Regions from separate parts of the Alteromonas sp. DYW1 genome, predicted to be linked through region 1. Evidence: predicted binding sites of a transcription regulator. Region 1 holds the regulator's gene; the other holds the start of a gene.
The links. Region 1 encodes sigma-54, which starts transcription at its own class of promoters, with help from an activator protein. Its sites were predicted from a motif close to GTTGGCACGNNNNTNGNNT; they were not measured.
Positions count from the first base shown of each region.

Region 2: a site for sigma-54 is predicted at 6,668-6,686, ahead of AC121Z_RS04605 (BON domain-containing protein). Genes of this name have one in related genera too.

Region 1 is NZ_CM186038.1:703,568-718,745, reverse strand. Features, by position in the region: gene AC121Z_RS03300 (sensor histidine kinase) at 1-1,142, opposite strand, end outside; gene AC121Z_RS03295 (HPr family phosphocarrier protein) at 1,304-1,579, opposite strand; gene rapZ (RNase adapter RapZ) at 1,588-2,433, opposite strand; gene ptsN (PTS IIA-like nitrogen regulatory protein PtsN) at 2,471-2,914, opposite strand; gene hpf (ribosome hibernation promoting factor) at 2,959-3,246, opposite strand; gene AC121Z_RS03275 (RNA polymerase factor sigma-54) at 3,274-4,755, opposite strand; gene lptB (LPS export ABC transporter ATP-binding protein) at 4,827-5,552, opposite strand; gene lptA (lipopolysaccharide transport periplasmic protein LptA) at 5,552-6,151, opposite strand; gene lptC (LPS export ABC transporter periplasmic protein LptC) at 6,153-6,725, opposite strand; gene kdsC (3-deoxy-manno-octulosonate-8-phosphatase KdsC) at 6,722-7,276, opposite strand; gene AC121Z_RS03250 (KpsF/GutQ family sugar-phosphate isomerase) at 7,276-8,241, opposite strand; gene AC121Z_RS03245 (calcium/sodium antiporter) at 8,245-9,201, opposite strand; gene AC121Z_RS03240 (ATP-binding cassette domain-containing protein) at 9,525-10,325, shown strand; gene mlaE (lipid asymmetry maintenance ABC transporter permease subunit MlaE) at 10,322-11,101, shown strand; gene mlaD (outer membrane lipid asymmetry maintenance protein MlaD) at 11,110-11,577, shown strand; gene AC121Z_RS03225 (MlaC/ttg2D family ABC transporter substrate-binding protein) at 11,622-12,239, shown strand; gene AC121Z_RS03220 (STAS domain-containing protein) at 12,243-12,557, shown strand; gene AC121Z_RS03215 (BolA family protein) at 12,588-12,845, shown strand; gene murA (UDP-N-acetylglucosamine 1-carboxyvinyltransferase) at 12,858-14,117, shown strand; gene AC121Z_RS03205 (HD-GYP domain-containing protein) at 14,133-15,178, opposite strand, start outside.
Region 2 is NZ_CM186038.1:1,036,732-1,051,909, forward strand. Features, by position in the region: gene AC121Z_RS04585 (mechanosensitive ion channel family protein) at 1-905, shown strand, start outside; gene AC121Z_RS04590 (efflux RND transporter periplasmic adaptor subunit) at 1,087-2,199, shown strand; gene AC121Z_RS04595 (efflux RND transporter permease subunit) at 2,212-5,304, shown strand; gene AC121Z_RS04600 (CerR family C-terminal domain-containing protein) at 5,301-5,969, shown strand; gene AC121Z_RS04605 (BON domain-containing protein) at 6,043-6,633, opposite strand; gene AC121Z_RS04610 (glutathionylspermidine synthase family protein) at 6,881-8,071, opposite strand; gene AC121Z_RS04615 (DUF1190 domain-containing protein) at 8,073-8,690, opposite strand; gene AC121Z_RS04620 (DUF350 domain-containing protein) at 8,700-9,116, opposite strand; gene AC121Z_RS04625 (YjfK family protein) at 9,284-9,928, opposite strand; gene AC121Z_RS04630 (potassium channel family protein) at 9,932-10,987, opposite strand; gene AC121Z_RS04635 (PspA/IM30 family protein) at 10,996-11,676, opposite strand; gene AC121Z_RS04640 (YjfI family protein) at 11,694-12,092, opposite strand; gene AC121Z_RS04645 (DUF6471 domain-containing protein) at 12,284-12,547, shown strand; gene queA (tRNA preQ1(34) S-adenosylmethionine ribosyltransferase-isomerase QueA) at 12,766-13,800, shown strand; gene tgt (tRNA guanosine(34) transglycosylase Tgt) at 13,867-14,979, shown strand; gene yajC (preprotein translocase subunit YajC) at 15,003-15,178, shown strand, end outside.

The sequences.
Region 1 (15,178 bases):
ACGCGCCCAATATCAGCGGTGCCTCCCTGTGCATCCTGATAAGCAGTGAAACCGGTGATAGAGTCACCGATAAAGCTAACTTTAATTAATCCTGATGGGCGCGATGCTATCCACAGCACACCATTAGTATCATACACAATGTCTCTAATATCATCATGCGGAAGTATCGCTAACCGCTGCCCGTTGACTAACGGAATAAAATCTTGCGCTGCCGTGTCATATAGGTACAAACCGGATAACGTGCCGATCCATAATTGGTCTTGAGCTCCCTCGATCAATGCAGTTATGCGCACATCGGTGATATTTTCGGCATTAAACCCGCTAATGGTAATACAACTATCTCGGGTACTTGCCATCTTACAAATACCATTTTCGGTACCTACCCACATATCTCCAGCGGATGTTACCAACAAGCGTCGAATACGCTGTTGAAACAGTAGGCTGTCCTGTGCAACCAAATTATTTAAGGGAATAACGCTGAAACTATCTGTTTGAATGCGGTCTAACCCAGCGCCAGTAGCAATCCATATGGATCCATCCGAGTCTTGAGTAATATGCCATACACGATTGTGACTGAGGCTACGAGAGTCGCTGTCACTGTGCATAAAGGTTTGAATGCGGTTTGTCTCTTGTAGGAAAACTGACACGCCACCGCCATTGGTACCGACCCACACATTGCCTGACGAATCTTCAAAGAAGGTTTGGACTAAATTGCTATTAAGTCTGAAGGCCTCAGATGCTTGGTCAGATAAATGCAATTGCAGGCGTAACTGCTGATCATAAACAAACACCCCTTGGCCCCAAGTACCGACCCACAGACGCTGCTGACTATCAATAAATATATTACTGTTATTACGCGAAGCGACCTCTGTTCCTTGAGGGTTCGCCGCTGAAAAATTATCAAAAACTCGCCCATTAAATCGGGCAAGCCCGTTCGGAGTGCCTAGCCAAAGATAACCTTGTTGGTCGCGGGCAATACTGAACACAGTGCTGTCAGGCAGCCCGGATTTAACCGAATAACGATCCACATCGAAGAAAAACTGCTTCGCTGCAGCGGTCAAGCTGAGCGAACAAGCTAGAATACAAAAGCTAAGTAGAAAAAAACGCCGGAACAATGCAACGAGCTTAAAAGTGGCAAACATTAAATGAACGACTACGCCCCCAAAGTTTTGTATGACCTAACCTAAAACTGCGCATGGTCAAATCCATTGGAGCGCCGAACCTCATAGGAACAAGAATAGTTCAAGATCAACAAAAGTAGCAAAGTTAGGAGGGTAAATTAATCAGTAATTACCGCGAGTTACTACTCATCTTCATTAAACTTACCATCAATAAGTTGCTTAACTGCAGCAAATGCTTGATCGGCATCGCTCCCCTCACAAATAATATTGACGGATTCCCCTTGGTGACTTTCCAACATCATTAAACCAAGTACGCTACTTGCATCCGCACTTTTGTCATCCTTATTAAGCGTGATAGTTGCGTCGAACTGATTCGCAAGGGTCACCAATTGAGTCGCCGCGCGGGCATGCAAACCTAACTTGTTGACGATGGTTACAGTCTCTTCAATACGCGCCATAAATCCCTCTACCGATTCAGCTCACGATGGCGGATCTGCACATCAGGATGAATATCTTGAAAGGTCCGCGCTAAGCATTCAGTTACGTACACCGAACGATGTTGACCACCAGTACAACCAATCGCAACTGTCACATAGCTACGATTATTGCGCTCTAAATGCGGTAACCACGTCGAAATAAGGTTCTGGATCTGCCAAACAAATTTGGTGACAATCGGCTGCGAACCTAAAAACTGTTCAACCGGTGAATCTAAGCCCGTTAGGTGTTTAAGATCGGGCTCCCAATGGGGGTTAGGTAAAAACCGGGCATCGAAAACGTAATCGGCATCTTTGGGAATACCATATTTGAAGCCAAAACTCTCGAAGACCAAAACCAAACGAGAACTCTTTTTTCCCAACACTCGCTCACGGATCAATTCAGCTAGCTGATGGACGGATAGTTTGTCAGTGTCCAGATAGAGATCAGCGCGTTCAGCAATTGGAGCAAGTAACTGTTTTTCGGCAATGATGGCGTCTGAGAGTGAACGATTTTCCTTTGACAGTGGATGTAAACGTCGGGTTTCACTGAAGCGTTTAACTAGCTCATCATCGCTGGCGTCTAAATAGATGACGTTCATGTCCCATGCGTCAGGGAGATAATTAAGAATTTCTACAAGTTCATTGGGATCTTTTGGCAAGTTGCGAACATCAATGCTTACCGCGACAAGGTCATACTCATCGACCACGGCATGTGTCAGGGTGGGGAGTAGATTGACGGGTATATTATCAACACAATAGTAACCTAAATCTTCCAGTGCACGTAGCGCAATTGATTTCCCTGAGCCACTGCGACCGCTGACAATAATAAGTTTCATGTGAACGTATCAATTCCCTTAGATTAATGTGTACAGATTAGGCCAAAGCTTGCAGGATTTCATCACTTGTTTGCGCTTTGCGGATTAATTTAACCCGATCTTTGTCTGCTAACTTCCCAGCAACGCTCGCCAACGTTTGCAAATGGCCGTCAGCTTGATCTTCTGGCACCAGAATAGCAAAGAAAATATCGACGGGTTTATCGTCGATAGCGTCAAAATCGATTGCAGGCTCACTGGTTACTACGATTGCCATAACGTTACTCAAGCCCAACAAGCGACCATGTGGGATAGCAATACCATTGCCGATTCCAGTGCTTCCCATGCGTTCACGTTGCATGAGAGCAGCGAGAACTTTATCTTGGTCAATATCGGGATTATTGTCCGCAGCGAGTTGGCTAATGATTTCTAGAATTCGTTTTTTGCTATTACACTGAACCGCACATTGCGTGCGGTTCGTGCTTAATATTGTTTGTAGGTTCATGGTTTATTAAAAAACTCCAAATCTCCAAGATGGAGAGGACCGCTTTAATGCTTTTTCAGCTTTTCCTTATGCCGGATAACCTGACGATCAAGCTTATCTATCATGCTATCAATCGCTGCATACATATCAGTATCTTCCGATGATGCAAATATCTCCGCACCACTCAGATGCACAGTTGCTTCAGCCTTTTGATTTAACTTTTCCACATTTAATATCACGTGCACGTTGGAAATATGGTCAAAATGTCGTTCCAACTTTGAAAATTTGGTGTCGACGTAATTGCGGAGCGAATCGGTAATATCAACGTGGTGACCAGTTAAGTTAATTTGCATATATCGTCTTCCTTCTTGTTCGAGCTATTAGAGTAAACTCTTACGTTGATTGGACGGGGGAATCGCGAGCGATTCACGGTATTTTGCTATTGTCCGACGGGCCACTTGTATACCTTGGTCCGCCAACAATTGAGCAATCTTGCTATCACTCAGTGGCTTGCTCGGTTTTTCGGCTGCCACCAGCTTCTTAATTAATGCACGTATCGCCGTAGAGGAGCATTCGCCACCCCCGTCAGTCGCAACGTGACTAGAAAAAAAGTATTTCAGTTCAAAAATGCCGCGCGGGGTGTGCATATATTTTTGCGTTGTTACCCGTGAAATGGTTGACTCATGCATATCTACCATTTCAGCCACGTCATTTAACACCATGGGTTTCATCATTTCTGGCCCATGCTCAAAAAAGCCAATTTGCTGCTGCACGATACAGTTAGCCACCTTTAATAATGTTTCATTGCGGCTTTCTAAACTCTTTATGAACCACTTAGCTTCTTGCATATGCGAACGAATAAATTGCGAATCGCTGCTGTTGCGCGCGTTGCGACTCATGGCAGCATATTGCTGGTTTATACTTAGTTTAGGCAAACTGTCTGGATTTAGCTCGACATTCCAGCGACCATTTTTCTTACTGACTGATACATCCGGAATAACGTATTCTGGCTCCTTCGTAATCAGCGCACTGCCTGGACGCGGATTAAGCGTTTGCAATAAGCGTAGTGCCTCTCTTAGCTCTTCTTCCTTTAGTCTGCTTTTGCGCATCAAAGTTCGATAGTCTTTACTGCTTAACAGATCAGAAAATTCGATGAGAATTTGCTTGGCTTCTGCTACCCAAGGAGTGTCAGGCGCAAACTGGTTAAGTTGGACTAACAAGCATTCCTGCGGTGTGCGAGAGCCAGAGCCGATAGGATCAAACATTTGAATGCGTTTCAGCACACACAAGACTTCATCTTCTTCAACCTGCTCGTCCGTTACGTCATCATTCACACTGGCGAGAATATCTTCAACTGTGCAGGTTAAATAACCTGATTCGTCAATCGAATCGATGATTGCAATGGCGATGGCGCGATCGACTTCGCTAAAAGGAGTCAAGTCCATCTGCCACAGCAAATGGTCCTGTATATTGTCGGTGGTTTCCCCCTGAAAAACCTGGTCATCATCACTACTTGAAGACATTGGTGCTGGTGCCGATGAAGCACTGTAGTATTCATCCCAAGTACTATCGATGGGCAACTCATCCGGCAAATCGGCCTTTTCAAGCGCATCACCACTTTCAAGTGAATCATCACTGGAATTCGCCGTTGGCTCTTCCTTTTCCTTACTATTGGTCTGCAGATCACTGTTGCTGTCTGGCTCGTGAACCTCTTCTAACTCGAGTAATGGATTAGAATCAAGCGCCTCTTGGATTTCGGTTTGTAAGTCGAGCGTCGATAACTGCAGCAGTTTGATTGCTTGCTGCAACTGCGGCGTCATCGTAAGTTGTTGACTGAATTTAAGCTGTAACGAGGGCTTCATTTATTGCTCTTTACTTCCCACACCATGTGTTGACGAACTCTGCTTTGCACAAATTATTATCGTTAGGTTAACTATAGCCTGAATTGCTCGCCGAGGTATACATCTCTCACTTTTTGATTTGCTAAAACCTCGTCTGCCGTACCTGCAGCGATTAACTCTCCATGACTAACAATGTACGCTTTCTCACAAACATCAAGGGTTTCACGGACGTTATGGTCAGTTATCAAAACACCGATACCGCGCTCGCACAGGTGCTGAATAATTTTTTTAATGTCGTTGACCGAGATAGGATCAACTCCAGCAAACGGTTCATCAAGCAAGATAAATTGTGGGTTGGCGGCCAGAGCTCTGGCAATTTCAACTCGGCGTCTCTCCCCCCCCGACAAGCTCATTCCAAGACTGTTGCGAATATGATTAATATTAAATTCGTCGAGCAATGCATCTGCCTCTTGCTCCCGCTGAATAGTGGTTAATTCTTTGCGAGTCTGCAAAATAGCCATGATATTTTCGAGCACCGTTAATTTACGGAAAATCGATGCTTCTTGCGGTAAATAGCCGATACCTTGACGCGCCCGCTCATGCATGGGCAACAAAGTGAGTTCAGATTGGTCAATATAAATCCGCCCATGATCCAATGGCACTAGCCCCACAATCATATAAAACGTGGTTGTTTTACCGGCACCGTTAGGCCCCAGCAGGCCGACGATTTGACCGCTATCAACGCTGAGACTAACGTCTCTAACAACTTGTCTGGACTTATAAGATTTCGCTAAGTTCTGCGCGATCAGCGTAGCCATTATCGCGGCTCTTCCTGTTGCGGTTGCTCTTCTTCTGGCTCGTCGTCTTGCAGATCTTTAAACGTTTCTGGGCGAAATACGGTGGTAACCCGGCGCTCTTCATCGTTATCATTGCTTTGCGCAAGTAGCTGCTCTTTCTCCATATCAAATTGGATCAAATCACCTTGTACCATACTGCTGTCGCGCACCAACTGTGCTGAACCATCTAAGGTAATGGCGCGTGACGATACAGCATAAGTAATTGAATTCGCCTGCGCCGTTACTCGACTGCCATCATCCATATTTTGCGCGTACATTGCGGGGCGCCCACGTGCGATAAATATTTCGCGACCTTCACCTTCTGTGGCAATAACTTCAACCTCATCCGCATGAATTTCCATCGACCCCTGGGTAATATGAACATCATCCTTAAAAATAGAGGTTTTATTTTTACCATCGACAAACTGGCTTTTTGCATCCACTTTGATTGGTTGACTAAAGTCAGACTGCCCTGCCCACACGAATGTAGCAAACACGCCGTAGCCGAGAATCAAAATACTACGATAAACGGCTGTAAAAATCGGGGTCTGACTAATGCTATTAAAAAGGTTACGCAGCATACTAGAGGGCCTTGTTCGTGGGTGAATATACAGTCTGGACATGCTGTTGTAATTCATAAGTCTTATTCGTGAGATCCGCATTCAATCCATCGCTCTGTATTTGGTAATCCTCACCAATGATGGTGACTGCTTGATCAGATGTCATTATTTTAGTCGTTAAGTCTATTTGAAGGAACTCCGTTGCAATAGTTTTTACGAATTCCTCGTCATTCAGACTCCGAATGGTCACATTTCGTTCAAGTTGAATGCGATTGTCGTCATACAAGGTGCCTTCTTCAGCCGTTACCTGCCAGGGCGTATCCTCATCGTCCATGTAAATGGTATATTGTGGTTGCTTAAAGTAAACAAAACCAAGCTGTTCGAAGTGCTCCATTTGTTGGGCAAATATGCGGTGGCTAAGCTTACCCGATTCATCGTAGATTGCACTGCGTAAGTTTTTTGCTTGATAGGTCGGTTTATAAGCGTCTTCTTCATTTTCTACCGTGGTCACTGAATCTTCCTTTAACCACGTTGGGATGTAGGTAGCTAGGGCAAGGATAAACAACGCCGAGATACTATATCCAAGCCGATTCACACGCTAGCTCCGGTAAAATTATCCAGTTGTCCATGAATTTGCAAGAGCACATCGCAAACTTCTCGCACCGCGCCAAAACCACCGCGAGCAGATGTTGTCCAGCGCGCTTGCTGGGTAACTAGTGGATGAGCATCCGCAACCGCAATCGGCACCGCACTGAGTGCAAACATCCCTAAATCTGGTACGTCATCACCGATTGCAGCGACTTGCTCTGCAGTGAAATTTGTCACCTCAAGGATTTCTTGTAGTGCCTGCGCTTTGTTCTCTTGCCCTTGCACAATAAAATTGGTGTTTAATGCCTGCATCCGCTGGGCCACGATTCTCGACTCGCGCCCAGTAATTACCGCAGTTCTAATGCCTATCCGTTGCAATGCTTTAAAGCCAAAACCATCGCGGGTATGGAAGGCTTTCAGTTCTTCGCCTTGATTGCCCAGATAGATACGCCCATCCGAAAACACCCCGTCGATATCACAGACTAACAATCGCACTTGACTGAGTGCCGTGTAAACGTCACTTGGCAGCGTACCGTACAAGGTTTCAATTTGCTTCATTACAATACTCCAGCCATTAGCAGCATGTGCATGTTAAAGGCACCGACTGGCTTTCGTTCGCTGTCCACCGCAAACATAGCACTGATCTTATACTGTTCCATTAAGTTTAAAGCGTTCACAGCCAGTGTTCCTGGGGCAACCGTGACTCCGTCTTTGGTCATAACCTCGCCAACGGGCGTGGCGTGGATATCAATACGGGCATCCAAGATGCGACGCAAATCGCCATCAGTGAATATGCCTACTAGACTACCCTGTGCGTCCTGCACCCCAGTCATTCCCAACCCTTTTTGCGAAATTTCTAATAACGCCGCCGAGATACTTTGCGCAGGATCAACTAACGGTAACTGGCTTCCCGCCAACATAATATCACTGACTTTAAGCAGTAATTTGCGCCCTAAACTGCCGCCGGGATGTGACAATGCAAAATCATCTGACGTAAAACCTTTCGCATCGAGTAAAGCAACCGCCAGCGCATCTCCCATCACAAGTGTTACCGTAGTACTAGTCGTAGGCGCTAGACCGAGAGAGCAGGCCTCTTCGTTGACATGGATATCAAGCATCACGTCGGCATGCTTGGCCAAGTTGCTATCCCGACTATTTGTCATTGCGATAATGGGGATTTTTAAGCGTTTGACCACTGGCAAGATACTTAATAGCTCAGCTGATTCACCAGAATTAGAAATAGCCAAAAGCACATCATTTGCGGCTAACATCCCCAGATCGCCATGATTAGCTTCACCTGGGTGCATGAAAAACGCGGGCGTCCCAGTGCTCGCCAAGGTCGCGGCTATTTTATGGCCAATATGACCAGACTTGCCCATACCACTGACCACTACCTTGCCCGTACATCCTAAACAAAGCTCACAAGCTTTGGCAAAATCGCCATTGATGCGCTCTCCCAATGCGGTGAGCTCACGCTGTTCAATCTCTACAACCCGTTTACCGGACGCAATAAAATCTGTCATGGCTTATCCAAAAAGTACCCACTGATAGACAAAAAACGCGGCAACCAGTGAAAACGCTTCGTATCGATTGATGCGACGACGACCGCGCAAATCAAAACTATACACGATTAAGAGCACAGTGAGGCCTAACATAACAAAAATGTCACGTTCCGCGGCCTGAGCTTCGATGATGCCTGGCGTGATTAAGGCAGGCATGGCTAATACTCCAAGTAAGTTAAACATGTTCGACCCCACGACGTTACCTAACGCCAGATCATGTTCATTCTTCATAACCCCAGCAATACTCGCAGCCAGTTCTGGCAAACTGGTTCCCAAAGCAATCACGGTAAGTCCAATCACCAGTTCACTAACGCCTAAATAAGTCGCAATCTCGGTAGCGGAAGCAATAATAAAGTGCGCACTTGCGGGTAACAATGTCATGCCAAGCAGCACCCACAACCACGCATGTAAATTCGGCACTCCCTTCGGAATTTCATCGTCAGTTTCGTGATGAATAGGATCATTCTTTTCGGTAGTTATTGACAGAAATGCCATGCCAATCAAGACTAAAATCAAGCCAACCGTTAAGGCGATACCCTCTGCTCGACTGAGCGTTTGGTCATAAATAAACCAAGATGCAATCGCGCAAATAATCAGTAGAATGGGCATCTCGCGCTTAACGGTTAATGAACTAACCACCAGCGGCTTAATTAAAGCGGTAATCCCAAGAACTAAAGCAATATTGGTAATATTCGAGCCCAAGGCGTTGCCGACCGCAGTATTGCGATTATCATTGAGCGACGCGATGATTGAAACCACGATCTCCGGCGCGGAAGAGCCCATTGCCACAATCGTAAGGCCAATCATCATCGGAGATACGCCGCTGTTACGCGCCAATGCGGAGGCGCCATAAACAAAGCGGTCAGCTGCCCAGCTTAAGATTGCGATTCCGATGATAAAAATGACTATACTACTAAACATGAAGCACTGTCTGTTCCGGTATGATTGGGCGGCATGATCGCAAAAATTTAATCAGCTGCCTAGTGCACAGCTCTGACTTGGATTAATTTTTTTCCATCTTGCGCAACTCTTTGCCACTTTCTGCGGTCAGTAGGGGTATAATCTGGCGAGGTTGGCTCAGCATATGCTTTCACACCTGAGTTGTGGAGGGCATGTTTCGAAATATTTGGATATAAGTTGTTACTTTTTAACTTTGCTCGAAACACTTGAAAACCGTTAAAATGTCGCAACATCGTCGATTCGACAAATCGTTCTCAACTAACGCCATACTTTACAAGGCAGGCATGGATAATTTAGTTTCAATTAACAATATGACCTTCTCGCGTGGCAATCGAACGATTTATGATGGTATCTCGTTGCAAGTTCCGCGCGGAAAAATAACCGCAGTGATGGGACCCAGTGGTATCGGTAAAACTACACTGCTCAAACTAATCGGTGGTCAATTAACACCTGACACTGGCACTGTTGAGTTTGATGGTAAAAACGTGCACAGCTTATCCCGCTCTAAGTTATTTGAGTTACGTCGTGATATGAGCATGCTATTTCAAAGTGGCGCCTTATTCACCAATATTTCAGTTTTTGACAATGTCGCTTTTCCCTTACGCGAACACACCAATCTTGCCGAATCAGTGATTGAAACCTTAGTCGCACTAAAATTGCAAGCCGTTGGTTTGCGGGGCGCGGCGCATTTGATGCCAGCCGAACTTTCCGGCGGTATGGCCCGTCGAGCGGCGCTAGCGCGAGCCATTGCGCTGGATCCAAAATTAATCATGTTTGATGAACCTTTTGCCGGTCAAGATCCTATTTCAATGGGGGTTTTAGTGAAGCTAATTCGTGCATTAAACGATTCTTTAGGCGTTACCAGTATCGTGGTTACCCACGACGTAACTGAGGTGCTAACGATTGCCGATTACGTCTATATTCTAGCCGAGCAACGAATAATTGGTGAAGGTACACCGGCAGAAATTCAACACAGCGAATCAGCTCTGGTACAACAATTTTTACAAGGCAATGCCGATGGTCCGGTTCCGTTCCATTTTAAAGCGCAAAGTCTGGAATCCCAGCTATTTGGTGAACAAGCATGATAAATTGGATTGCCGATATAGGGCATAATACCCTAGCTAAAATTAGCGCCTCTGGACGCGCTGGGTTAATGCTATTTGGTGCCATTTTTGCGTTTCCACAATTTAAGAATATCCGCCTTACTATCCAACAAGTCTATGTGGTTGGTGTTCAGTCTCTGTTAATTATCATCGTGTCAGGCTTGTTCATTGGAATGGTTATGGCGTTGCAAGGTTATACCATTCTGGTCGACTATGGAGCTGAAGGTAGTCTTGGCCCCATGGTTGCGCTGTCGTTATTACGCGAATTAGGACCGGTAGTGACTGCACTATTGTTTGCAGGGCGTGCAGGTTCTGCATTAACCGCAGAAATCGGTTTGATGAAAGCAACGGAGCAACTAAGTAGCCTGGAAATGATGGCGGTTGACCCCTTACGTCGAGTGGTAGCCCCGCGCTTTTGGGCAGGCGTTATCGCGATGCCAATGCTCGCGGTAATCTTCAGTGCTGTCGGGATCCTTGGAGGTCACTTAGTTGGCGTTGACTGGTTAGGGGTCGATGCCGGCAGCTATTGGTCAATCATGCAAGCAACTGTCGAATGGGAAGCCGACGTAGTCAATGGAATTATCAAAAGTGTGGTGTTTGCCTTGGTGGTTACTTGGATTGCGATATTTAAAGGTTATGATGCAGTGCCTACCTCTGAAGGTATCAGTAAGGCGACCACAGAAACCGTAGTTTTTAGTTCACTCGCCGTTCTAGGCTTGGATTTTGTATTAACTGCACTCATGTTTGGCATTGAGTAGGAGAAAAAATGACAACGCGCAAAACAGAATTATTAGTGGGAATGTTCGTCTTGTTGACGATTGCCGCATTGTTATTGTTGGGGCTGAAGGTTGCCAATCAAGGCATGCAAGCGAATGGTGAAACCTACATTCTAAAAGCCAAGTTTGATAATATCGGCGGGCTTAAAGAACGCTCAGCAGTTAAGGTGGGTGGCGTAACGGTTGGACGCGTAGAGTCAATTACTTTGGACGCTGAAGACTTTACCCCAGTTGTGACCCTTACAATTAGCAAAGATTACAACAATTTCCCAGAAACAACGTCAGTGGCAATATTAACGTCTGGATTACTGGGCGAACAGTATGTTGGCCTGCAACCTGGGTTTTCATTCGGCGATATTGAAAACTTGAGTGACGGTGATTTCATCGAAGATACCAAATCAGCACTGGTACTCGAAGACCTAATTGGTCAGTTCCTTTTTAGTCGAGACAGTGAATAACAAGTAACCTAGGAGTAAATATTGTGAAAAATTGGTTGATAGGGATCCTCTCAGCGAGCTTTTTATTGTCTGCCAGTGCTCTCGCCAACGTCGAAGCGACTGATCCGTACGCAATGGTAAAAGATGTAGCCTCTAAAACCTTTGATCGGATAAAGCGCGAACAGCAGGACATTAAACAAGATCCTGAGAAACTGCGTACAGTTATGGAAGAAGAATTACTCCCTTACATTGACTACAAATTTGCCGCATTTATGGTGCTCGGCAAACATTTCCGCTCGGTACCAGAAGATAAGCTAGGTGAATATGTGCAAGTATTCCGTGAATATTTAATCACCAGCTATGCAATTGCGATGGGCTATTATGATGACCAAGAGGTTTTGTTTGAACCGTCTGGTGAATGGGACGATAAGAAAACAGTTACTGTGCGTGCGCTGATAAAGGATGACGAGCGTCCCGATATTAAAGTGGCATTTATGGTACGTAAAAATAAAAAATCAGACGAATGGCGGGCTTACGATATGGTAGCCGAAGGGATTAGCCTGATTTCCAGCAAACGCAGTGAATTCGAATCAATTTTACGCCAAGATGGGATCGAAAGAGTCATTGCCATTATGCGTGATACCATTGATAAGCCAATTGTTTTACAGCCGAAAGAAAGCTAGTTCATGACTCCATATTCAGTAACGCTGCAAGGTGGTAGCACCTTGCAGATTTCGGGTGACTTAACCATGTATACGCTCAATAAAGATTGGTGGCAGAGCGCTAGCAAGGAAACGTTACTACAGTTACAACAACAAACTGCTATCACTATCGCTTTGGCTCAAGTAGAGCGGATCGACAGTGCGGGTTTGGCATGGTTGTTAAACCTCATTCGTGACGCCAAAAAAGCAGGAATTGCAGCGAAATTGTTGGATCCTCCCAAAGAATTGCTAAATCTTGCAAAAATCAGCGACGCCTCCCCTCTTTTACCGTTAGAATAGCGCTCATGTTATTTAGTTTGTAGAGAACGCATGACGAACGAAGAAATCGAACTTTTATTAAAAGAAGCACTCAACCTTTCTGAAGTCCACGTGCAAAGTGAAGGTTCACATATCAAAGTGATTGCTATTGGCGATGTGTTTGACGAGCTTAGCCGAGTAAAAAAACAACAATATGTTTATGCCCCGTTGAAAGAACTAATTGCTGATGGCACCTTGCATGCTGTGACAATTAAAACTTTCAACACCCAACAATGGCAACGTGAACGTTTGTTCAATATGCCACGTTAGAATAGAGTTTCAATGGATAAATTGGTTATTAAAAAAAGTCCTCCATTACACGGGGAGGTCGTTATATCTGGCGCCAAAAATGCCGCACTGCCGCTGCTTATTACTTGCTTATTGACAGACCAACCGTGTACTTTCACTAACGTACCGAATTTGCGAGATATCAACACAAGTTTAGCGTTGCTCGCCGAATTGGGGGTCACTGTTGAGCAAGAAAATGATCGCGTCGTATTAAATGCAAGCACATTAACGTCGATCACCGCGTCCTATGAACTCGTGCGCACAATGCGCGCCTCCATTTTGGTATTAGGCCCGTTGTTGGCAAAACATGGAAAAGCAAATGTATCTCTCCCTGGTGGTTGTGCAATAGGTGCGCGACCGGTCAACCTGCATCTGGCTGGCCTTGAGAAAATGGGAGCGCAAATCGCGGTTGAAGAAGGTTATATTCGCGCCCACGTTGATGGCCGTTTAAAAGGGGCGCGGATTTTTATGGATATTGTCAGTGTTGGAGCCACTGAGAATTTGATGATGGCTGCTGCACTAGCCGACGGTGAAACCATCTTGGAAAATGCCGCCAGAGAGCCAGAAATTGTCGATCTTGCGGTCTGTTTAAACCGCATGGGTGCCAAAATTGAAGGCGCTGGTAGCGACAATATTCGTATCCAAGGTGTCGAGCAGTTGCATGGAGGCACGCATCGGGTATTACCGGATCGCATTGAAACCGGTACGTTCCTGGTCGCAGCTGCTGCGAGCGGCGGTAAAGTGCGTTGCACTAACGCAGCTCCAGAAACATTAGATGCCGTCATCGATAAACTTGAGCAAGCGGGTGCGACCATTACCACTGGATCGGATTGGATCGAGTTAGACATGGCTGGGAAACAGCCCAAAGCAGTCAACCTTAAAACCGCTCCACATCCTGGTTTCCCGACAGATATGCAAGCACAATTTGTTACTTTAAATTGTATTGCACAAGGCACTGGCGTAATCACTGAAACCATTTTCGAGAATCGCTTTATGCACGTGCCAGAACTGCACCGTATGGGGGCCGATATTGCGCTTGAAGGCAACAGCGCGGTTTCCAAAGGCGGGTCTAAGTTACGTGGAGCTCCCGTCATGGCAACGGACTTGCGCGCATCAGCGAGCCTTGTCATCGCCGGCATGCTGGCAGAGGGTGAAACTACGGTCAATCGGATTTATCACCTTGACCGAGGTTACGAGTCGATTGAGAAAAAACTCAGTGGGCTCGGCGCAAACATTGAGCGCGTTGCAGAATAGCAACGCGTATGTCTGTTACTTAGTAAGCAACGCCGTCATTGCCTGATTAAAAATCCGGATCCATTTCACGCTAAACTGTCCCTTAGCTTGCCGATTTATAGCGATTACTGCGTCTTTCTTTGAGAGTTGCTCTTTACCATTATGGGCTCTGGGATGCGTCATTGCATCGTAGGTATCTAGAATTGCTAACAACTTTGCGCCTTCACACATGTCCGCTTCTTTGATCCCTAAAGGGTAGCCACTGCCATCCACCCGCTCATGATGTTGCATAACAATTTTACGTGCACCGTCCCATAGATCCAAATGCTCAAGTAAGCGCGAACTCTTATACACGTGGGAGCGCATCAGATTGAACTCGATATCTGAGTACTTTTCCGTTTTATGTAGCAACTTTAGCGGCATAAATGCCATGCCAAAATCATGTACATAGCAAGCCACCGCGAGCTGTTCAGGGTCAATTTGATTGCCGGAGGCTTTGTTGACATAGCTGGCCAATTTAGCAATCCGATCACCCCGTCCCTCCCAGTAATCAGAGCGTCGCTCAATGGCTTTCATTAGATCCCGGAAAAATAATATATCTTTCTGTTTCTCTGAACTCAGATCTTTGGGAATACCAGTGTTTCCAAGGGTTTTACTCGTGGTTGCTGCTGGGCTGCCTTCACCGGCTTCGACATCAAGATCGAGACTAGGATCGAGCAACAACACGGCTTTCGCTAGCAATTTCTCATGGTCGCTTTTATTTTCTGGTTTGATCTGACTGATAGCATCAATCAGTTGCGTATGTAATTCACTATCATAACTAGCCTTCCCTTGCTCCATGCAGGCTTCAACAAACACTTTAACTCTATCCATAGTGATCAAGACGAGATCACTCATGGTGCTGGTATAGTCGATTTGACCTTTGCGCAGATAGTCTAAAAGGTCTTCCACGTGCTGTAGCAGTGGGATCATTGGCGAAAAGCTAACCAGCCCCAAATCACCTTTAATCGTATGCACCGAACGGAAAAGCGCGCGTTGAAGTTCATTATCTGTCGGACGTAACTCCAACTCAATGAGAGTTT
Region 2 (15,178 bases), 330 kb from region 1:
TTGACCGATTTTGGTCATTAATTCAGGAAAAACTTCAGACGTGGGCAGAGCTTGGGATCAAGCACTTACCGAATATCGCCGTTGCAATTATTATCGCCATTATTTTCGGGCTACTCTCGCGGATTATAGGTAGGGTTGTGCAGCAGCTGCTGCGACGGAGTATTGAATCGCGCCAAATCGCGGACTTATTCACCGCGATTACTAAGGTCGCCGTGGTCATTGTTGGTTTATTCATCGCATTAGAGTTTGTGGGGTTAACTGGCACGGTTACATCGTTGTTGGCCGGTGCTGGGATCGTTGGCTTGGCCATCGGTTTCGCATTTCAAGATATGACCGAAAACTTAATTGCAGGGATCGCGATGGGTATTCGTAAGCCATTTCAAATTGATGATGTTATTGAAGCTGATGGTGTATTCGGGAAGGTACGTGCCATCAATCTGCGTAATACCTTGGTTGAGACCTTCTTTGGTCAAGTTGAGATTGTTCCCAATAAGATCCTATTCCGCAATATTCTCACTAATTACTCAAAGCGCGGGATCCGCCGTTTAGAAATCCCGGTGGGAATTTCCTATGCTGATGATATAGAGCACGCGGCTGAAGTGATCACTCTAGCAATTAATCAACTAGACTTTGTTAGTAAGCAGGATGAGACAGCGGTTTATGCGACTGGATTCGGTGCGAGCAGTATCGACCTAGTGGTTTGGTTCTGGCTGGAATATCCGGGGGATGAGAGCTACATGCACGCGCGTCATCAAGCGATCGTAACCATTAATCGTGTCCTTAAAGAGCACGATATACTGATCCCGTTCCCCATCAGGACGCTCGATTTTGGTGCCAAAGGCGGAGAAAAACTAACTAGTATAGTTAGTCAGTACCGAGCGTCGACAAGTGCTTCTGCCGAATAAGACAGGCGTTCTGCATAACCGAGTTTGGGAAAATTTCACACAGTTTTAGTCAGGTAGTTTGCTTTGCTGGTAGAAGCCTCATAACGAAACGGTTACAGATATAATCAACCGATTAAATCAAATGATTTAATCGGTTGATTATATCTGTTATGATGCTCGTCAATTGACATTGGAGAACCACATGAACTATCGCCAAATTGCTACTTTCTCAAGTGTGCTTGTGCTTCTATTGGGCTGTTCTCAAGCACCGCAACACGAGCCTATCATTCGTTCCGTTCTCGCCTATCAGCCAATGAACTCGACACAGCAAGTGTCGCGTACCTTGTCAGGTGTATTGCAACCGGTTGATCAGAGCGTGCTGAGTTTTGAGATCCCCGGGGTAGTAGATAGTGTTCAAGTTAATTTAGGTGAAACGTTTGCCCGTGGTGATGTACTCGCTCAGATTGAAGATAAAGTGTTCGAACTCGCGGTGCAGCAGCAACAAGGTCAATTATCTGAAGCAAAAGCGCGTTTGACTGAGGCTGAATTAGACTTTAAACGAAAACAACAGTTAGTCAGTTCTGGCGCTGTATCCCAAGCTGAGGTTGATCTCGCCGCATCACGGTTTCAATCAGTCGCGGATCAAGTGCGTGTCGCTCAAACACGCCTAGAAATTGCTCAAGAGGACCTTGCCGATACTCAATTAATAGCGCCCTATGCGGGCAGCGTAGCACAACGTCATGTCGAGCCTTCACAGCAGATTTCGCCGAATGTGCCAGTGTTGACTATTCAAGGGTCTGATGCTTTAGAAGTGGCAGTATTAGTGCCCGAATCAATGATCAACCAAGTGCAAAAGGGGGATCATGTGCAAGTCAATGTTTTGCTTAATCAGCAACGTCAGTCATTAAGCGGTATTGTCTTTGAGAAGGGTAAACAGGCACAACGAGCTAATGCATTCCCAGTTACGATCGCGCTAAGTGATGAGACTCTCGGGCAATCCCTGCAACCGGGTATGTCTGCTGAAGTTGAGTTTTCGCTGAAGGATTTAACAATCCCAGAGGACGCTTTACAAGCCCCCTTATCTGCCATTGCAGCTGACTCTAATAATAGTCATTACGTACTAGCGATTGAGCGGACATCGGGCAAAACTAGGGTGCGGCAGGTGGCGGTTGACGTGAAGAGTATGCGTGACGATATGGCGATTTTTACCCCACGTGAACCGATCGCGCAGATCGTGCGTGTTGGTTTGGATTTTTTGCATGATGGACAGCAAGTGCACATCACCGATGCTTATCCGCAAACTATTAATCAATAGAATTTGGCGTCAATGATGAATATTTCTCAGTTAGGCTTACGTTATAACCGGCTCTTAATTGCGGTGGTTGTCGCGCTGATGTTATTTGGCGTGTTTAGTTATTTTAATTTGCCGGCCCAAGAAGATCCCAAGATTACTGTTCGTGAAGCGGTTGTAACCACTCAGTTGGAGGGGTTTCCAGCACAACGGGTTGAATTACTGATCACCAAAACGCTAGAAGAGGCCATCCAGAATTTGCCAGAAGTGAAAGAGATACGCTCTGTGTCTCTCGTTGGTCAATCGATAATTCATGTGCAAATTGAAGATCGATACACTGAGCTGGATCAGATATGGGATGATTTACGTCAAGAGATTGATTTAGTAGTCAATCAATTACCCCAAGGTGCTTCAGCCCCTCGCATCAATGATAGTTTTGGTGATGTGGCGATCTTAACCGTTGCTATGACGGCTAGTGAGGGGATCAGCTGGGGGGAGCAGTTTGACGTTGCTCAGCACGTGCGAGATTTTTTGTTTACCCTTGAAGGTACTAAACGGGTTGACATTTTAGGTGTTCAACCTGAGCAAATGGTGATTGAAGTTACCAACTCGAAGCTCGCTCAGCTAGGCATTGCGCCGAATTTGATCTTACAAGCCTTACAGCAACAAAACATCATTAGTCCTGGTGGGGCTATCGATGCCAATGGGACTAATTTGACTCTGCAACCCACGGGTAATTACAGTACCATTAAAGATATAGAAGATACTTTAATCGTGGTACCTGGGTTGGAGCAGTCTATTCAGCTCAAAGACATTGCCAAGGTAGCGCGAAAACAGGTTGATCCGCCAGTTCGCACTGCATTCTATCGGGGCCAGCCCGCCGTCGTTTTTGCGATTGCGAAGAACGATAATGCGGATGTATTGAGCTACACCCCAAAAGTAGAGGCATTACTTGCTGATTTGCAGGCGTCGATCCCAGCGGGCTTTACTTTGGACACCATAACGCGCCAAGCGGATGTGGTTGAAGCTGCGGTAAATGGGGTCAGTCTTAATGTCATTCAAACATTAAGTATTGTGTCAGCAGTGGTGATCCTGTTTCTCGGGTTGCGTACGGGATTGATCGTTGGCTCCATCGTGCCTTCGGTGATCTTGGTCACTATGTCGGTCATGGCATTCAGTGGAATGGCATTGGAACGCATGTCACTGGCAACCCTGATTATCGCCCTTGGGGTATTAGTGGATAACGGCATCGTGGTGGCTGAAGACTTTAAGCGCCGTTTAGAAGACGGTGAAAGTCGCGAGCAAGCCCTCGCAGAAGCGGGCAGAACGTTAGCAATCCCGTTGTTAACCTCCTCCTTAACGACCATTCTGGTATTTTTACCATTAATGCTCGCGGAGAGTGCATCTGGCGAGTATACCCGCTCAGTTTCTCTTGTGATTTTGATTTCGTTGTTGGTCAGTTGGTTCTTATCTTTAACCGTAACTCCACTGCTATGCTATCACTTCGTCAAAATTAAAAGTGAGCAAGACGTTAGTGCTATACGCCGCAGAATAGATGCTGTTTTTGAGCAATTAAATCCGGCTTATGAGAAAATTTTGAGCATAATATTGCGCTTCCGAGGACTATTTTTGGTTGGCATGTTTGGTTTATTTATCCTCGGCGGCTATGCGTTATCACTGGTCCCTGTGAAGTTTTTTCCAGACTCGGATCGCTCTCAAGTTCTTATTTACTTAGATCTGCCGGCCGGTAGTTCGATGCGCGAAACCACTAGTGTGATGCAACGTGTGATGGAAGATTTAGATGATAAGGAGCGCTTCCCGCATATTCAGCAACAAGTCGCTTATGGTGGCTTTGGTGGGCCGCGGTTTGTTCTCTCTTTGACCCCCATTGATACCGAACCACACAAAGCATTTTTTATGCTAGATGTTGGCGACCGCCGACATGCTCAGCCTACTATCGATGCATTACGCGAGATGTTTGCCCAGCAGTATCCAGAGGCCATGGCAAAGGTTACCAAAATGTTTTTGGGTCCGTCTGACTCCAGTAAGATCGAGCTACAAATTAAGGGGCCAGATGCGGAATATTTGTTTGATACTGCACGTCAAATTGAACAGCTTATCAGCGAAATAGACGGGATATATGACATTCGTAATAATTGGGAAAACCGCGTTACGCAAATCCGTATTAATGTCAATCAGCAGCAAGCGCGCCGTGCAGGAGTGAGTTCCCAAGATATTGCACAGTCGCTGCAAAGTTACTTTAGCGGTCTAGTGGTTAGTGAATTTCGGGAGGGGGATGATATTCTGCCGATCATTATACGCGCGCCTGAATCTGAGCGTTTTAATCTCGATCGTTTGGCCACAGCTACTGTTTTTTCCTCAGGCTTGGAACGCAACATTCCGTTAATGCAGGTGGCGACGCTGGATTATGAAACAGGATTCGCCCGGATTGCGCGGGAAAACATGTTTCGAACCGTGACGATTGAAGCCAAAAACGCGCTGATGAATGCAGAAGATATGGTGCCTCTGCTGGAGCAAAAAATCACGACTATCCGTGCCGCTTTACCTTTCGGTTACACTATTGAATATGATGGTGTTATCCAGGATTCGAAGGACTCTCAGGCGTCTTTGAATAAGAATTTGCCATTATGTGTCGCGATTATTCTGGTGCTTCTGATTGGTCAGTTTAAGTCGTTTCGTAGAACCTTGATTATTGTTACCACAATTCCACTAATAATCATTGGCGCGGCAATCGGTTTGCACGTCCTGCAAGGTAATTTTGGCTTTATGGTGATCTTAGGACTCTACGCGTTAGCGGGCATTATTATCAATAATGCAATAGTTTTGATTGACCGGATTGATAGCGAAATTGCCGAATTAGACGATGCAACGCAAAAAGAGCAACGCTTTGACGCGATTATCAGTGCCAGCGTGCGACGATTACGCCCGATTATCATGTCAACGGCAACGACCATCTTAGGTTTAATGCCGCTAATTGTCGGCCAAGATGCTCTGTTTTATGCCATGTCCGGTGCAATCGCATTTGGTTTGGCGGTCGGCACCTTGTTAACCTTAGGGGTTGTGCCTGTGCTCTACAGCTTAATGTTTAAAATTGAGAAGTATGTATGATTATTCCTCCCTCTGTGATTGGGTCTGACATTCTGACTAGCCAAACTGCGGTTGCATTATTGGAAGCCGGCATTGACCAATTCGGACAGTTTGGATTAAAGGCGACAACGCGACATGTTGCGGAACAAGCAAACGCGAATATCGCCTCTATTCCATACTACTTTCGCAGCAAACGCGGGCTCTATGATGCTTGCATGCACTATATTGTTGATAATATTTGGCAAGAAATTGGTCCACCTTTGGCGCACGCAATAGAGCAAGTTGACACGCTAGAACCGCAACAAGCCGAAATGGTTTTTCTTAGCTTGATTGATTCATTCTGTGAGTTGTTTCTGCAGGGAGATGACAACATTCGTTGGTCACAATTTATAATGCGCGAGCACGCCACGCCAACTTCGGCATACGATATTTTCTATCAGCGTTATTACTGTCATGCACAAGCACTAAAGCATCAGCTTTGGGCTTTATGCACCGGTCAGGCTGCGGATAGTGACCGAGTTAAGATCCAATGCCATGCGGTATTTGGTCAGGTTTTGGCGTTTTTAGTTGCACGAGAGTCATTGTTGCGAGGGTTGCAGATTAAGCAAATTGAATCCCAGCATATCGCTTTGATTAGGGATGTAGTAAAGGCCCAGGTGCGTGCCATCATTCGCAATGCACAATAAAAAAAGAGCGCAACAGCGCTCTTTTTAGTTTTGCTTACGGGTTAGCCAATTCAAGCAGCGCTAGCCCAAAACGTTATGATTCTGCTTCTTCGATGGCAATCTCAGCTGAGACGGAACGGACATCGGCGGCATTCTCTGCAATTTGGATCACTAGGTCTTTCTCAGCGGATGAATCCACTGTGCCCTTCAGCATGACTTTACCGTCGTTCACATCCACATCGATATCGGTACCTGAAATGTCGGTATCAAATAACAGACGCGTTTTGATAACGGTTGCGATTTTAGCATCCGTTAAACCCTGCATCGAGCCATCGTTCGACGTTTCTTTTTCTGGTGCTACAACCACAAGCTGATTGTCTACTTCCTCGACTCCGTCGATGCCGTTAACGAGTTCTTCGGCAAGTTTCATATCGACAGAACTATCTACTTTACCTGTCAGTGTTACTACACCATCTTTTACGTCGGTATTAATATCGAACGAATTTAGATTGCCGTTAAATAGCAAAGTCGCCTCTGCTTTTCCGTCAATCCAAGCATCCATTGCAGTATCCTGCCATGCATTGGTAGTACTTGAGTCTTTGTCCATGGCTGAATTGTGGTGATTAGCCTGTGCAGCAACAGTGAATAAACCAGCAATTGACAATGCAAGTAATGTGCGTTTCATAATTTTTTCCTCCGTTAAAAATTCACAGAGAATGATGCGATTACTATGCCAATGGTTAAGCGTTTGAATTTAAAAGATAAAGTTGATTTCTATAAGCGTTAAAAAGGTTGTTAGGTAACAACTTTACAATGCAGACTGAAAAATTTACCCGGTGTTACTTTTAGATAACAGACGCAACAATAAGTCGTTCAATTGCACGGACCGGAGAGCCAAACGAGCGTAGTTAGGCTGTTTAGGGCGCTGCGGATCACCCCAAAATAACATGCGGCATGTAGCGCGACAGGTCTTGCGTAATGGGTGACGTATCCTCACGCACTGAGATACCAGCAGGTTGGTCATTCACCAGCCAGGAACCAACCAAAGTATAGTTATCGCCATAGCGCGGCAGTGCATGGTGGGCCTGCATAATAAAACCTTCTTCACCGTAGGGACCGTCAGTACTGAGCAGTGATGCGTTCCCTTCAATAACACTGATGTTTGCACCTTCGCGCGAGAATATTGGCTTTTTCACCCAGCGAGATTGCTTCTCTGCAGGGCTTAGCTGTTGCCAATCTGCACTGAAATACGCTGGCAATAAGTTGGGATGATTAGGGTAAAGCTGCCAAAGCAGTGGTAAAAGTGCTTTATTGGAGAGTATGGATTTCCACAGCGGCTCGACCCACCGTGTTTTCGCTTGTATTAGTGAGGCCGCAAACTCTTCGCGCAGCATAAATTCCCATGGGTAGAGTTTGAAGCAACAATCTATCGCAGCATCGTCTAAATCGGAGAAAATCGGTTCGCCGGCATGATCCTCTGCAAGTCCAATGTCTTCGATATAGACAAAGCTATTATCCAGTCCGGCATCGCTGGCACAGTCCTGCAAATATTGTACGGTACCACGATCTTCAGCGGTATCTTTGCAGCAACTAAAATGCATATGTTCACATTGATAATAGTGAGCAATAATACGCAGTTGCTGGATCAGGCGCTCTTGTAGTGAGTTGAACTGATCACACCGGCGGGGCAGTCTGCCTGTTTGTACATTGTCCTCTAACCACAGCCACTGCCAAAAACCGGATTCATATAGCGATGTAGGTGTATCCGCATTATTTTCGAGCAATTTTGCTGGACTTTTCCCATCGTAAACCAGATCTAATCTGGAGTAGAGCGAGGGCTGTTTGATAGCCCAAGAATCACGTACCGCATCCCAAAAGTTCTCGGGGATCTGGAATTTGCGTAACCATTCATCATCACTGACCACAGTGTCAACAGCAGCTAAGCACATTTGGTGTAGCTGCGCTGTCGGATCTTCTATGTCCGTTTCAATTTGCGCAAGGGTAAACTGGTAATAGGCGCTTTCGTCCCAATAGGGTTCGCCATACATGGTATGGAAATGAAAGCCAAACTCAGCAGCGCGCTGGCGCCAATGGGGGCGCTCAGCGATTGGAATGCGTAGCAAATTAGCCGCCCCAGCTGCCTTTACGCGAGGAACTTCCCCAACTGGATTTAGCCCTTACGGTGCTACCAAAACCTCCACGCTTAATGGTACGCGAAACAGTAGGCTTTTTCTCAAAGGTAGACTCGCGCACGCGATAGCGATTAGTGCGAATATCACCATCAAATACGTAACCATCGGCCATTGCCCAACGGCCTCGAAATGGCGAATAACGCGAGAAAGAGGTATACATCGGCTGGGTGTAATAGCGTTTCTTTGGCGACAGCAATTCGCTGACCATGTAGCCCGCCATAAAAGGCATAAAAAATGAACCCTGATTGGTATCCACATAGCGGCATTGATTCATGCCAAATTCGTATTCACAATCATTTTCAGTGGCGAATTTAGGCCCTGTACGTTCAGCTTCGGCTAATGCTTCTTCATAGGCTGCACGACATACATCAGCAGCTGACGCAGGATTATCATTGATGCATTCGTCCAAGGATGTATAGATAATCCCTTCCTGACGATCGCCGCAGGCGGTTAGAAAAATCGAGGCAACACCGACAGCCACAGGTTTCAGCGCAAACATTTTGCGCATACGATGCAAGTTAATGCTGGCAGAGCGTTTACGTGTCGACATAAGCCCTCCTTAGTACGTCATGCAGGCAGCATTGAGTAAGCCGACGGCAATTGATACTGCGGCTAACATAACCCCTGCAGAAACTTCATCATTGTTGATGCGCTCCGCAATCTTGGGCATGAAAGTAAACCGTAACACGGCGAATGCCAGCGCTTGCGCGATAATGGCAACGACGCCCCAAACACCAAAATCGATTAATGACTGCGAATTGGCAACGGCGCCGCCCAGTGCAATCGCAAAGCCAACCATCGCACCACCGAATCCAATGGCTGCGGCTACACTGCGCTGTTCTTTGACTAAGTGCCATTCATCATGTGGTGTCACAAACGCGTAAATAATCTTAAAGATAAATAAAAATACGATGCTGATAGCGAAATACACCGCAAAGGAGTCGAGGTTTGCGATTGATGCGTAGAGTGCGTCCATAGTGGTTTCCTTCTTTTTGCATGCTGCAAAGTGTTGCAACAAACTTAGTTATTTCAGAATCGATTGGTCATCTTGCCTGTCCACATACGGACAAAACAACCCCTGTATTTGTGCCGAGGGTTTCCTTACAGCCATACTATCAATTCAAAAACGCAAGGCCAGTTTTGCTAGCCGTTTATTTTGATATCTGCAGGTTGAATATCGAAGCCCGTGCTGCGTACTAAGCATCGGTCGGCATTGTGATTAATGATTTTTTCTTCACCCGCAATCAACAGCGACTCGAATGTGTCGGTATCAATTTCTCTTTCATATAGCATCATAAACTGATCGGTTTGGCTCGTATCACCATCTTCTTCATAGGTTGTTTCTGTGAAGGCGACTGGCGGCGATTCTTCGCCGACGGCGTTCCAAACGCGGGTAAATGTTGTATCGTCTAGACTATATTGGGGCTGTGAAATACCGTTTGCTAGCGTTTCTTGCCACTGTTGGTCATTACCAATGGTTTGCGTATCGTAGAAGTACCAAAGTTTGACATCAGTGATGTGAGCTTCCGTATCACCACCGTCTAATACTACTTGCAAAAATGCGTCGTCATCAGTGTAAAAGCGCAGCATTTTGCCACCGCTATCCAGTTCGACTTCGCCAACCGCTTGGATGATATGCTTGCTGGCAGGGTTTTCGATCATCAGCTGCGGCACCAGCAGGCGCAGTTTTAATGCGTCTAGTTCAAATGACCCACCCAAGTATAAGCCCATAATTTCAGGGGCTTTGGGCGTGTTCGCCTCAGGTTTTGAGAACCATTTCTTAAACATGCGTTAACCCTCAGTAACTAGCCGTTGCCAATCCACTGACGCAATCCGTTTTTCCGCAATATAAAACAGCTTATCGCCGCCGGATACTGACTCGCTTAGAACGGGATTAACGCGCATTTGGCGATAGTCGCCTTGCGGCGCATAACCAATGAAAATCGCTTCGTATTGCCTTTTCAGGTTAATGAATATAGCTTCTAATGAGAGTTCGGTCACGCTGCTTGGTACGGTGACTGAGTACTGGGCTTGGCCTTCCTGTACATCCAATAAATCGTGATGCAATACACTGGAGCCAGGATCAAACGCTGACTTTGCGAGCATTTCCACTGCCACGCTAGGGGTGCACTCTACATTTGGGCAATGCTTTTCTAACAGCTTAGACAGGTTTTCATCGTGAAAATAGGCAACCAAATGCGCATTGGGATTACGCTGAGCACAATACAGTGCGGTGGTCATCGTCACGTCATCTAAAGGGTTGTCGATAATGATCGTTTTCGCATTTGCGACACCGGCACGATCCATTTCATCGTTATTAAACGACGCTACTTTGACAAACTCGATTTCGCCGGGCAACGGATTATTAACCTCGGCTCTTACACATAACACGATATCAGGCGCATCGCTTGAGTCGGCGCGCTCTTGCAGCAACAATTTGAGTAATTGTAAGGTTCGGTTGTCGTTCCAACCGATAACCAGAATGTGATCCTGAACGTTGAGACTTTTCAAACCTAATACTCCTTTTTGCCATTGGCGCGAAACCCAACTTGCAATGCGGCCCACAACCATCGCAAAAATACTTAATCCTAAAGGAATGATGTAGAAGGCGACGATCATTTTGCCCGCAGGTGTCACCGGCGAATAATCGCCATAACCCACAGTAGAGCCAGTTACGGCTAACCAGTAAATGAAATCATGCGCACTTAACAGCGCCGTTTCGTCAGCCAAATAGAGTAGGCACCAACTACTGATGGCATAAAATACTAACACCAAGGCGATGGTATACCAGCGCGCCTCGGCGAAGTATTGCAGCATTACTTTGCGGACTTTACCCCACAAATTCATAGCAGCCTCTATTGGCCAAGAATACGGCTTAACTCATCATCTGCTGAGCTTTGCCCGCCCTTGATACCGGCAGCTGCAAGGCGCTTTTCTAAGTCGTCGGAAGATTCACTACTCGCCAGTTCTTCTGCCGCCTCTAGCTCAGCATTACGCAAGGTTTGACGCTCTTGGATACGTTGCAATGACTCGGTCGCCGTTTTCATTTTGCTGTTCGCACCCATGTGTCTTGAAGAAACCGCGACCTGCGCTTTTTGCACTGACTCAGTGGCTTTCACCATATCGACCTGTTGCTCCAAGCGGCGTAAATTAGCTTTTGCTTGTGAGATGTTTTGGGCAAGCTGAGTTTCCGATTTCTTAAATTGGTCGAGATAGCTCTGTTCGGCTTCACGTTCAGCTTTTAGATCAGAGACTTTCTGCGCACAATCCAAGGCCAGTTGACGGTCGGTGTCGACTGCTTTACGCGCATGCTCTTCGTACTGTGCAATGCTCGCATCCAGACTATCGACTTTTTGTTGAGCGAGTTTACATTTCGCTAAGATTTGCGTTCGCGCGTGGTCGGATTTACGCAATTCCTCTTTAGCCTCACGGATCTCTTGCTCAAGAATACGAATTGCTTGACTGTCTACAACTGACTGCGCCGCTTCTGTGGCACCACCTTTTACGGCAGTGACTAATTTTCGCCATACTGACATACGAATCTCCTGACTGATTAAACGCTTACACTGAGGTGAGATTGATAGGCATCGAGGAATCCTGCTACGTTTTGAAACAGGGTCTCAATCTCGATCAACACGCTTTCAGCTTTTGATTGTGCACTTAACGACCCAAATGCGGTGTAATAATCATCCTCGCCCACCGTGGAAATTCCGACGGTCGTCAAAGGAAAAATCATATGGGTGCGCAATATCTCATCATTGAGGACGGCAGTATCAGTCACCTCAGAAACCGCAAAGAGTAAACTTTCGACTAAAATTTGCTCACCACTAATGGCTAACCAAGCGTCAATACCATCTTCGTTAGCTATCAATAAGCAGTGTTCTTCCTGTGTGACTACATATTGACCCTGCTCAGCAAGCAGTTCTGTCAGTTGTTGCAAGTTCCAACTCATTCACTTTCTCCAGTTACTGTGGACTATGTGTATACTCTACCCTTATTCGTGAAATAAGACTACGTCCAGGGTGTCGCTTAATGCACGCTGAAAAGTGTAGTCATTTGGTGCCGATTGTGTCAATATTAATTTTCAACAAAAGTAGCAAATATGATTTATTTGTGAATTATAATTTACATTTGTGAGGGTTTATGACGGCGAAAACGAATGCCCTTTGGCGTATTGCATTACAGCGCGTGATCAAAATGGAAATGTCCAAGCGGGACGTGACTTATCAGGCGTTGAGTGACCGCCTTGACGTCATTGGGATCCAGCAAAGTGCGGACAATTTACGCAACAAAATTAATAAAGGTATTTTGGGCGCTGACCTTTTGTTACAAATTATGTCAGTACTTAATGTCCGCGCGCTGGACTTCGAGAGTGTGGCAGAAATTCTCGACGATATTCAGCACTAAAAAAAGCTCGCCGAGGCGAGCCAATAAGGAAGTTAGGAGAACAACACTGTCTGTTTACAACATGGAAGAAGTGAAGTTGGTCATAGATTAACCAGAAACGACGAAATTATCGATGCAAGAAGGGTATCAAAAACGCATTGCAGGTATTAGAAATGATACGTAAGATCCGCGCTCTAAATTACCCACTTCAACATCCTCAGCGCAATGAGTGAATACCTATGAAATTGTCAGACTTCTATTTTGAGTTACCAGAGCATTTAATCGCAAAGTATCCAACACCGGATCGCACCGCCAGCCGGTTGCTGCAGTTGAATGGTCAAACTGGTGAGGTTAAGCACGGTAAGTTCATGGATATTTTAGCGTTATTGAAGCCTAACGATTTGCTGGTATTTAATAATACCAAGGTTATTCCCGCACGCTTGATGGGGCAAAAGGCGACAGGCGGTCAAGTCGAGGTGTTGATCGAACGCATTTTAAAAAGTCACACAGCGCTGGCGCATGTGCGTGCAAGTAAAGCACCGAAGCCCGGCACCCGCTTAAGGCTGGAAGGCGCAATCGAGGTTGAAGTGATAGGCCGCCAAGACGCGTTATTTGAACTGGAGTTTAAAGGCGGCGACTCAATTTTAGCGATGCTCGACCAATATGGGCATATGCCGTTACCGCCATACATTGACAGACCCGATGAAGATTCTGATAAAACCCGCTATCAGACTGTTTATGGTGAGAAACCAGGGGCGGTTGCTGCGCCCACTGCAGGTTTGCACTTTGACGATGCAACACTAGCAGCGCTGCGCAACAAAGGGGTTAAGTTAGCCTTTGTAACGTTACATGTGGGGGCGGGCACCTTTCAACCGGTTCGTGTGGAAAACATTGAAGACCATCAGATGCATGCTGAATATGCTGAAGTTCCCGAGGATGTGGTCGCAGCAGTCAAGGCAACCAAAGCTAACGGTGGGCGCGTAGTTGCGGTAGGGACTACATCGGTACGTTCATTGGAAACAGCGGGAAAGAGCGGCGAAATAGCGCCATTTTTTGATGATACCAGTATCTTTATTTATCCTGGCTATCGCTTTAATGTTGTCGACGCCATGATCACTAATTTTCATCTTCCGGAGTCGACCTTAATGATGTTGATTAGCGCATTCGCTGGGCGCGATCACGTTATGTCTGCATACCAACAAGCCATTGACAATGAATACCGCTTTTTCAGTTATGGTGATGCAATGTTTATTGAAAAAGCGGATAACACATGACCTTCTTGAGATAACTGGTATAATCGCGCCCCAAATTTTTGCAATAACACAGTTGTCGGAATATTCATGCAGTTTAAACTGTTAAACACTGATAAAGGCGCACGGCGCGGCCAATTAGTGTTCGAGAGAGGCGTCGTCGAAACACCCGCCTTTATGCCGGTTGGTACTTACGGTACAGTCAAAGGCATGACGCCAGAAGAGCTTGATGCTTCTGGCGCACACATTTGTTTAGGTAATACTTTTCACCTCATGTTACGCCCGGGCACTGGGATCATCCGCCAGCACGGCGATTTACACGACTTTATGCATTGGCAAAAGCCGATCCTAACCGATAGTGGCGGTTTTCAAGTATTTTCTCTTGGAGATTTACGCAAGATCACCGAAGAAGGGGTGACATTTCGCTCGCCGATCAATGGTGAGAAAATCTTGTTAACACCAGAAAAATCAATGGAAGTGCAACGCGATTTGGGCTCTGACATTGTGATGATATTTGATGAGTGCACACCGTATCCTGCGACAGAGCAAGAAGCCCGATTATCCATGGAGCTCTCTTTACGTTGGGCGAAGCGCAGCAAAGATGCGCATGGTGATAGTTCATCGGCATTATTTGGGATTGTGCAAGGCGGCATGTACGAAAATCTGCGTGATGTCTCGTTAGCGGGCTTAATGGATATCGAGTTTGATGGTTATGCGATTGGTGGTCTATCCGTGGGTGAACCCAAAGAAGACATGATCCGCATCATTGAACACACCGCACCACAAATTCCGGCCGATAAGCCGCGCTATTTGATGGGCGTTGGTAAACCTGAAGATATTGTAGAGGCCGTCAGACGAGGTATCGACATGTTTGATTGTGTTATGCCAACCCGGAATGCACGCAATGGACACCTATTCGTGACTGAAGGTGTTATTAAGATCCGCAATGCTGCGCATAAAACGGATACTGCACCACTCGATGAAAATTGTGATTGTTACACTTGTAAAAATTATTCTCGTGCATACTTACATCACTTAGATAAGTGCAACGAGATACTCGGTGCACGCTTGAACACTATCCATAATTTGCGCTACTACCAACGCGTGATGCAGGGATTACGCGATGCCATCGAAGCCAATGAACTCGATGCTTTCGTACAAGATTTTTACGCAAAGAAAAATATGCCGGTACCGGCGTTATAACAACAAATTAACTGGGGAACGTTATGAGCTTTTTTATTTCTGATGCACATGCGCAAGCAGCAGGTAGCCCACAAGGCGGCGGCTTTGAAATGATCATCATGTTGGTGGTTTTTGGTCTGATTTTTTACTTCTTGCTGTATCGCCCGCAAGCCAAGCGTGTGAAAGAGCATAAGAACCTTGTCGCTTCATTGAGCAAAGG